3 regions of the Priestia sp. YIM B13486 genome follow, and region 3 is predicted to be linked to each of the others. Evidence: riboswitches for the same ligand, from Rfam matches in the RefSeq annotation. Region 3 holds a riboswitch; each other region holds the start of a gene.
What was found. Region 3 has a riboswitch for ZMP and ZTP ahead of ACFX4G_RS13760 (glutamate/serine transporter AimA). Riboswitches for the same ligand answer to the same signal wherever they lie in the genome.

Region 1 (3,285 bases), on a different contig from region 3:
CAAAATATTACTTATCTAAGGGAAAAAGCTCACCAATCTAATGTACCAATTATCTATATCCAGCATACAGACCCTAGTTATAATAGTATGCTTAGTGAAGGAAAAGTCACATGGGAAATCCATCGTGATGTTAGCCCCTTACCAACAGACATAGTTATTCAAAAATCTTCTTGGGACGCATTTTATCAAACAACTCTACATAAAAAACTTCAGGAACTTGAAATTGGAAGATTAGTCATTGCAGGGATGCAAACTGAATTTTGTTTAGATACTACTTGTAGAAGAGCATATAGCTTAGGTTATAAAGAGAATATCTTAGTAAAAGATGCTCATAGCACATTTGATACGGCTGTGCTTTCAGCTTCAAAAATAGTAGAACATCATAATAATATTCTAGGCGGCAGATTCGTTACATTAAAAGAAGTAAAGAAAATTATATTTTAATCTAATAAATAACTTTTCAAAGGAAAAAACAGCCTTTCAAAGGCTGTTTTTTGTTCCTGGAACGCACATTATGGTAACTAATTTCGTATAGGATATACATCTAGTCCTCCTTTATTTGTTAAAATTAAAGAAAAGGGGGGAGGGACCATATGATCATATCTGCAATGGTTGCTGTAGGAAAAGAAAATGTAATTGGGAAGGATAATGATATTCCCTGGAGACTCCCAAATGATTGGAAATATCTAAGAAAAGTTACTATGGGGCATTCAATTATTTTAGGTAGGAAGAATTATGAATCCATCGGAAAACCTCTGGAGGGACGTAAAAATATTATAATGACCACAAATGAAAATTATAAAGCTCCAGGTTGTTATATAGCTCATTCAGTTGAACAAGCTCTTTCCATGTGCGAAGGGGAAGAAGTATTTATCCTTGGAGGAGAGGAAATTTATCGACAATTCCAACCCTACACTCATAAATTGTACATAACTAAAATCAATCATTATTTCAAAGGTGATCGCTTCTTTCCAGAGTTTGATTTTTCTCTATGGAAAGAGTTATCGGTTGAAAAAGGTATTGAAGATGAAAGAAATCATTATGAACATTACTTTCATGTATATGAAAAAATCAACTAATTAAGTTAAGATACCAATAAATACCTTTTATGTAAATTAGATTAGTATATAATATATAATTTAAAAAGAAAAATTTAGATAAAAGTATTGTTAAAATTACTTTTATTATGTAAAATTTACCTATAAAACAGACTATGTGTTACTGGCGTAAACATGGAGGACCATGAGGAAGCACATAGATAACGGCCGTACGCCTGGGCAAAGTATTTGAACATGAGTTCAAATACTTTTTTTATTTAGAAAGGGGATTTTTTACATGAAAGAGATTGGTTTACGGTACGGAATGAACCCAAATCAAAGTAAAGCTAAAGTTCAGAATGCTAAAAACACGCCTATTAAAATCTTAAATGGAGAAGCAAGTTATATTAACTTTCTAGATGCATTAAACGCTTTTCAACTGGTTCGGGAGCTTCGACAGGCTACTGATCAACCTGCAGCTGCATCCTTTAAACACGTAAGTCCAGCAGGTGCAGCTGTGTACTCTCCACTAAATGAGACACTTACTGAATCCTATTTTGTTAAAGGCCTAGACCTGTCTCCATTAGCGATTGCTTATGCAAGAGCGCGTGGGACAGATAGGATGTCTTCATTTGGAGATTGTGCTGCTTTTAGTGATGAAGTGGATATAACTGTAGCTAATCTCCTCAAAACAGAGGTTTCTGATATGATTGTTTCACCAAGCTACACTCAAGAAGCACTAGAGATTTTGAAACAGAAAAAGAAAGGAAAATATCTAATTTTAGAGATTGATCCAAATTATGTGCCTGATCTAATTGAAAAAAGAACGATATTTGGCATTACTCTAGAACAACAAAGAAATGATGTACAGATTGGGAAAGAAGTTTTCAATCAGATTGTTACGACTCAATGTGATATCCCTGATCATGCAAAGAGAGACCTTCTTGTTGCTCTTATTACATTAAAATATACACAATCAAACTCCATTTGTTTCGCATTAGATGGCCAAACAATTGGAATTGGTGCTGGACAGCAGTCCCGTATTCATTGTACGAGGTTGGCTGCTGAAAAAGCTGATAAATGGTGGCTAAGACAACATCCAAGAGCCCTTAACATGAAGTTCAGAGAAGGCATTTCTCGTGTAGAAGTTAATAATGCAATTGATGGATGGCTGAATGATGATATTACTGAGGTAGAAAATGAGCACTGGAAACAATGTTTTGAGGAGGTCCCTGCTAGGCTAAGTAAGAGTGAAAAACGAGAATGGCTAAAAAGATTAAAAGGCGTTTCCTATGCATCCGACGCTTTTCTACCTTTCCGTGATAATATCGATCGTGCGGCTCAAAGTGGCGTTAAATATGTGGTTCAAACAGGAAATTCTTTACGAGATGAACAAGTTACACAGGCAGCAAATGAATATGGGATGATCATGGCACATTCAGGTATACGTGTATTCCATCATTGAGCTATGAATTAAATATGATTAGCCCAAAAGAGCCAAGACTTATAAAGGGATTGGCTCTTCTAGAATGTTTTCGATACATGCGATTATGGCAACTACATTTTATATCATTTACATATAGTCATCTTTCTTATGAAACGAGGTTATTATGAGTGTCTTTAATTTAATTTAGCTAATTTTTTCAAACGTTCTTTGTCCTTAATAATGTAACCTCGCGACTGCTTTTCAATAGTCTTTGATTTACATAGCTGGGCTAGTACATGGAGTAGATGGCGATATGATACACCCAAGTATTCGCATACTTCAGTATGTTTTTCTTTATAAAAGTTATCATCAGCCGACAACATTATAAAAGCAGCAAGACGGTTCTCGAGTGGATAGGCCTGATTTTGTGTATACTTTGCTGAAATTTTAGTTGCTTTCTCACTTAAAAAACTGCATAAATATCTGAGAAATGTTACATCTGTTAAGAGCTTATTTTTACAGGTGTTAATAGGAATAGCTAAACAAATGGTTTTAGTGACAGTTTGTATAGCTTTAGAATATCTTTGTGAATTTAATAGTTCCACTTCCCCCATAAATGTTGGAGCTTGTAAAAAATTAATCAAGGACACTTTCCCATTTTCGTGTGTAACATAGAGTTTTGCCTTACCTTCAACAAGATAATAAATATATTGAGGATAGGAGCCTTCCTTATAGATAAATTCACCACGTTCAAATTCGCAGACCTGAATAAATGGAGTAATTGGAAAGGAAAAAAGTGATTGAATAGAGTATTTCTCGATA
Region 2 (3,285 bases), on a different contig from region 3:
GATTTTCTTGCCGATGTTTTTGGCAATCAGCTGAAGCTGTCGGTCTTGCTGCAAAATTTCACGTGAAATATTAAGAGATAAATCTTCAGAATCTACCATACCTTTTACAAAGCTAAAGTAATCCGGAAGAAGATCTGCACATTTATTCATAATTAAGACGCCGTTTGAGTAGAGTTCAAGTCCTTTTTCAAATTCTTTTGAGTAGTAATCAAACGGACTATTTTCTGGAATAAATAAAATAGCATTGTAGCGAATCGTTCCATCCACATTAATATGAAGGTGAGTGAGCGGTTTATCAAATCCGTAGCGCTTTTCTGAATAAAACTGCTCATAGTCTTCTGAAGTCAATTCATTTTTATTTTTCTTCCAGATCGGTACCATACTGTTGATAACTTGCTCTTCTGTATAATCTTCTAGCTCGTTATCAGAACCTTCTTTAGGACGTTTTTCCGTTATGTCCATTTTAATCGGGTAGCGGATAAAGTCTGAATACTTTTTAATAATTTCTTTTAAACGATAATCTTCTAGATACTCATCATATGTTTCATCTTCTGTATTTTCTTTAATTTTTAAAATAATTTGAGTCCCAACCGTTTCTTTTTCGCACCGCTCGATTGTATAACCATCAGCACCAGTAGATTCCCATTTATAGGCTTCATCGCTGCCTAACGCTTTACTAATCACGGTCACGACATCTGCCACCATGAACGCTGCGTAAAACCCAACGCCGAATTGGCCGATAATCGTGTGCCCGTCCTTTGTTTCATTTTCGTTTTTAAACGCAAGGGAACCGCTTCGCGCAATTGTGCCCAAGCTGCTTTCAAGCTCTTCTTGCGTCATGCCAATTCCAGTATCCGTAATGGTTAAGGTACGGTTAGTTTTATCTGGTGTTACTTTTATGTAATAGCTTTCTTTGTTAAAACGCAAGGAGTCGTCTGTTAAGGCTTTGTAATAAATTTTATCGATTGCATCACTTGAATTTGATAGAAGTTCTCTCAAAAATACTTCTTTTTGAGAATAGATGGAATTAATCATCATCTCTAATAATCGCTTTGATTCAGCTTTGAATTCTTTTTTTGACATAAGAAATTCTCCTTTCCAAATAGGGCTTATAAAACAATTAGCACTTGAGTGGATAGAGTGCTAATCACTCTTCTTATTTAACATGTATTAGGGTATTTGTCAATATATTAGGAGATTCACTAAAGAGATTAAAAATTAGACTGAAAAAAGCAAACTTTTAAAAAAAGGTTGAACGTTCTGAAAGAGTTTGCTAGAATATACTTAATTTCAAAGACTATATGTGACTGGCGAAACGCGGATAACCGTGAGGAAGCATATAGTGACGTAGCCGTTCGCCTGGGCAGAGGTAAGGGATTAATACATATCTCTTACCTCTTTCTGTTTAGGGGGAGAGGATATAGAAGTTATCACATATGTAGGCTAAAAAACCAGACTTTTTAAAAAATTAAAAATGAAGTTCCTTTATCCAAAGGTAAAAACATGTAAAACTACGATGATAATCAGAGGAGAGTACAAAATGAGCACATTAACATTAAAAAAAGTACAAACAATCAAAACATTAAACAACATTGCACAAAAAGGTCTAAATGTTTTTAATCAAGAAGGTTATCAAATTGACAACGACAGCGAAAATCCAGATGCGATTGTCGTGCGTAGCTTTAACATGCACAGCATGGCATTTGACCAAAATTTAAAAGCTATTGCACGAGCTGGAGCAGGGGTTAATAATATACCGGTGGACGCTTGCACGGAGCAAGGTATCGTTGTATTTAATACGCCAGGAGCTAATGCAAACGCAGTAAAAGAAATGGTTTTAACTACAATTATGGCTTCTTCTCGTAACTTATTTGCTGGAGTTGAATGGACAAAAGGATTGGATGGCCAAGGTGATCAAATTCCTAAGTTAGTTGAAGCAGGTAAAAAACAGTTTGTTGGAAAAGAAATCAAAGGTAAAACGTTAGGCGTTATTGGTTTAGGTGCAATTGGTGCTCTTGTAGCAAACGATGCGCTTGATTTAGATATGGACGTAATTGGTTTTGATCCATTCATTTCTGTTAATACAGCTTGGAATTTGTCTCGCAACGTACAGCGTGCAATGTCTCTAGAAGAACTATTTGCAGCATCTGACTATATTACGGTTCACGTTCCATTAACGGACGATACAAAAGGTGTTTTCAACAAAGAAACGTTTAGCATCATGAAACCTGATGTTCATATTTTGAACTTCTCACGCGGTGAGCTTGTAAACGAAGAAGATATGAAAGCTGCTCTTGAAAGTGGAAAAGTTGGACGATACATTACAGATTTCCCAAATCAAAATGTCTTGAACATGAAAAATGTTGTGCCAATTCCTCATCTAGGGGCATCAACTCAAGAATCAGAAGAAAACTGTGCGGTAATGGCAGCACGTCAAGTGAAAAATTTCTTAGAAACAGGAAACGTTAAAAACTCAGTGAATTTCCCGAATGCATCTCTTCCTTACACTGGGAAAAAACGCGTAGCTGCTTTCCATCACAACGTGCCGAATATGGTAGGACAACTTACGCAAGTATTCTCAAACTACAATTTAAACATCGCAGATATGGTGAACAGAAGCCGCGGTGAATATGCGTATACAATGATCGATATTGACAATCAAGTAAGTGACGAGATTGTGCCTGAGCTAGAAGAAAAAATCGGTCAAATTGAAGGAATTATTACAAGTCGTATTATCTAATTTGGTTTCCGTCATATTTTAGTGTTACAGCCCTAACTTAGAAAAGTTAGGGCTGTTTTTACATGGTGTTTACCTCATATCAATTCCTTCATTCTCATAGCATATAGAAATACCTTTAAAGAGGTGAACGTTTTGTCCGGAGAACTGATAGGAATTTTGATAGGGTCGCTCATCGCGCTGGCAGGAACATTCATTACGTCTGTCGTAGCTATAGTGATGTCGAAAGAGCAATACAAACAAGAGCTTCGCAAAGCATTTATCCAAAAGAAAGTTGATGCCTATACCCATGTGTGTCAAGTTATTCTAGCTATAAAAAACGATTTACTTACAAAAACTGTTTCTTCAGCCGGCTTAAACTGGACGGCTCAATCTATTAACAAACTAGCAGATGTGTGTATTACGGAAGGGCTATGGATCGATGAAGAAGACAGCAAAAAGCTGGAGGTTCTGCAGAAGCAGCTTTCAAAATTTGTATTTGATGAAATAGAACTGTCTAGACATGATATTCTCACAGCCTGTTATGAAATTGTTGAATATTGTGAAAA
Region 3 (3,285 bases):
GAGCAGGCTTCCAAAACGTCTTCCACCTACAGCCCACTCTTCAACTGAGCTTCTAGATGATTTGTCACGTCCCGCTATAAAACCAATGGCGATAACGACAAGAACAATTGCTGATGTGATTAAAAGTGCGGTTAAATTTCCTTGCATTATTCAATGTCCCCCCAAGATTTTTGTAAACGATAAATGATAAATGTACACACAGGCGTTAAGAAGACCCATAAAAATAACCATAAATGCAAAAGAGGTAATCCAAAAATAATTGGATGAATGTTATTTACAAAAGGTAAAAAAACGAATTGAGCAATAAATGGAATGATGAATAAAATAAAAATTATGAATTTTCTGTTCAATTTTACTCCTCCTACTAAAAATTTATCTAACAATGTTCACTATGATAGCAAGTCTGACATGGTAAAGCAATAAGTTTTTTGAAAATTTCGTTATAATCTATGGAAATTTTTTTAGAAAAACAAAAAAGAGCTTATGGTGGGAGTATATTTGAAATGATTACGAAGGAAAAAAAGGGGGATAATCTAAGCGAAGTTGCTCTTGAAGCAAAAAGAGAACGGAAAAGAAGAAATTTAGTTTTGACCGGGAAGTTTTTATTATTTCGCTGAGATAAAGTATATTGCTATTGCATCATAAGAAAAGAATTTGTATGTTCAAATAGAGATTCATGGAAAGAATAAAACAGAGCAAATAAAAAAACTAGACAATAAGTGCTTGTCTAGTTCCACCACTCTGTCAGTGGTCCTTTGTCGCCATAAACAGGATCTGTTGTAGGAATAGGTACTTGTGCAATTTCATCAAATACGTGAGGGCGATCAGTTTGTTTTCCTGTTCTTAAATTGTAATCCATGCCCTCTGGATAAGCTCCAACCACTTTAAAATCAGCAGTTGACTGCAGACGCATATGCCCTGTTCCTGCAGGAAGTACGAGCACATCGCCAGCATGCACCACGATATTTTCCCCCATATGTCCACCTAGTTTTAAACGTGCAGATCCGCTAATTACACCTAGTGCTTCATGAGAATTACTGTGGTAATGGTGAAAATCATGTATGCCGCCTACCCAGCTGTTTTTCCAGTTGTGAGAATTAAAAATGCTCTCCACTTTCTCTTTCTTACTAATAAATACGTGTTCATACAACAAAACTGGAAGACGAGGGTGATTTGGAATGGTTCCGTCGTCATCAAAATAAAGAACTTTTACATTTGCATAATTCATAAGCATCCCTCTAACAATCTTTTTTCGTAATTTTCCCTGTTTTGTGCTTGCGTAAACAGAGAAGTTTGCTCGAAGTACTTCATTTGTTGCGAAGTGCATGATATGTAGGTTTTAACGTTTTCCTAAAAGAAGTCTCCCACTTCAAGCGTAGCTAAGCGGTGGGCAGTTCACTTTAGTATCTTTTCTTCATATTGTATATAAGTAAAGGGTCTAGTGCAAGAATTCTATGGATATATAGCTGTTAATTCTTATTATGTAAATGAATATTATATATTAATATAATTTTTAGAAGGTAATCTGCTCGTGGAGTAAAAGAATCAAACAACAAGAAAAGTTAGGATTTTAGTTGTTTTTGTAATTAAAAAGAGATTTTCAGAGGGTTTATTCATAATTTTACGAATAATTTATTATCTTTATAAAAGTAATGTAAACATTTTTGTGTATTGAGTAATAGAAATGAATGTTATATACTGATAAAAAATATATTCCTATATGTGACTGGCGCAACATGGATGACCATGGGGGAGCATATAGCGTATAAGCCGCGCGCCTGGGCAAACACTTGAGAGAATTCCGCAAGTGTTTTTTTTATTTTCCTAGGGAAGAGGAGTAGATTTGGATGAGCAATATGCAAAGGAAGATGGGAACATTTGCTTTAACCATGACAGGCATAGGTTCGATTATCGGTTCAGGGTGGCTGTTTGGAGCATGGAAAGCAGCTCAAATTGCGGGACCCGCGGCTATTTTTTCATGGGTTATTGGAATGGTGGTTATTTTGACCATTGCCCTATCATATGCTGAACTGGGCGCGATGTTTCCACAAGCAGGGGGGATGGTTAAATATCCTCAGTATTCACACGGATCATTTATTGGTTTTTTGGCTGCTTGGGCTAACTGGATTTCAATCGCTTCAACGATAACAGTGGAGGCTATTGCATCTGTGCAATATATGAGTACTTGGCCGTGGAAGTGGGCTCGCTGGACTCATGAATTGGTAGACAATGGAATTTTAACGTCCAAGGGGTTGGCAGTTGCGTCTTTGTTATTATTCGTTTACTTTTTTGTGAACTATTGGACGGTAAATCTCTTTGCGAAAGCAAACTCATTTATTACGATTGTTAAATTAATTATTCCTGGTTTAACGGCAGGGGCTTTATTTTTCGCTGGTTTTCATAGTGGAAACTTTTCAAGTGAGCATGGGGTTGCCCCTTATGGGTGGGCCAGTGTTTTAACGGCAGTGGCAACATCAGGTATTGTGTTTGCATTTAATGGGTTTCAAAGTCCTGTAAATATGGCAGGAGAAGCAAAATCACCTAATAAATCGATTCCGATAGCTGTAATTGGTTCAATTTTTATTGCAGGAATTGTATACATTATATTGCAAATTGTCTTTATCGGAGCAGTAAGTCCGTCATCAATTGCTGATGGATGGAATCACTTGAATTTTAATTCTCCTTTTGCTGATTTAGCGATTGCGCTTGGAATTAACTGGCTAACAATTGTGTTATACGCAGACGCATTTGTTTCTCCTTCCGGCACAGGTGCTACATATACGGCAACTACTTCTAGAATGTTATACGGGATGCAGCAAAATGGATACTTGCCAAAGATATTTGGTACTCTTCATCCACTTTACAATGTCCCGCGCCCAGCTATGTGGCTAAATTTAGCAGCTTGCTTCTTGTTTCTCTTTTTATTTAGAGGATGGGGTGTCTTAGCAGAAGTAATCTCAGTAGCGACGCTTATCTCTTATATTATGGGTCCTGTGGCGCTTATAACATTAAGAAAAACGGCTTCACACTTTTACCGTCCATTTTATTTAAAAGGGGCATCAGTTATTGCGCCATGCGGCTTCGTTTTTGCTTCCTTGACGCTTTACTGGGCAAGATGGCCGCTTACAGGTGAAGTGATCTTTATTATGGCAATTGGCCTGCCTGTTTATTTTTATTACCAAGCGAAAAATAAATGGGTGGGCTTTAAAAAAGAATTTTTAACCGGGGCTTGGATGCTTATCTATTTAGCGTGCATGATTTTTATTTCCTACATAGGAAGCGAAA

Region 1: linked by a shared signal. The riboswitch ahead of ACFX4G_RS27905 (phosphoribosylaminoimidazolecarboxamide formyltransferase) and the one ahead of ACFX4G_RS13760 (glutamate/serine transporter AimA) in region 3 are both predicted to bind ZMP and ZTP.
Region 2: linked by a shared signal. The riboswitch ahead of ACFX4G_RS07500 (phosphoglycerate dehydrogenase) and the one ahead of ACFX4G_RS13760 (glutamate/serine transporter AimA) in region 3 are both predicted to bind ZMP and ZTP.

The regions. Positions count from the first base shown of each region.
Region 1 covers NZ_JBHZOZ010000026.1:7,166-10,450, reverse strand. Annotated here, with positions in the region: gene ACFX4G_RS27915 (cysteine hydrolase family protein) at 1-444, shown strand, start outside; gene ACFX4G_RS27910 (dihydrofolate reductase) at 594-1,079, shown strand; ZMP/ZTP riboswitch at 1,208-1,286, shown strand; gene ACFX4G_RS27905 (phosphoribosylaminoimidazolecarboxamide formyltransferase) at 1,336-2,502, shown strand; gene yeiL (transcriptional regulator YeiL) at 2,658-3,285, opposite strand, start outside.
Region 2 covers NZ_JBHZOZ010000002.1:659,458-662,742, forward strand. Annotated here, with positions in the region: gene htpG (molecular chaperone HtpG) at 1-1,083, opposite strand, end outside; ZMP/ZTP riboswitch at 1,294-1,372, shown strand; gene ACFX4G_RS07500 (phosphoglycerate dehydrogenase) at 1,541-2,740, shown strand; gene ACFX4G_RS07505 (hypothetical protein) at 2,864-3,285, shown strand, end outside.
Region 3 covers NZ_JBHZOZ010000004.1:351,270-354,554, reverse strand. Annotated here, with positions in the region: gene ACFX4G_RS13775 (sodium:solute symporter family protein) at 1-147, opposite strand, end outside; gene ACFX4G_RS13770 (DUF3311 domain-containing protein) at 147-350, opposite strand; gene ACFX4G_RS13765 (cupin domain-containing protein) at 728-1,327, opposite strand; ZMP/ZTP riboswitch at 1,713-1,791, shown strand; gene ACFX4G_RS13760 (glutamate/serine transporter AimA) at 1,848-3,285, shown strand, end outside.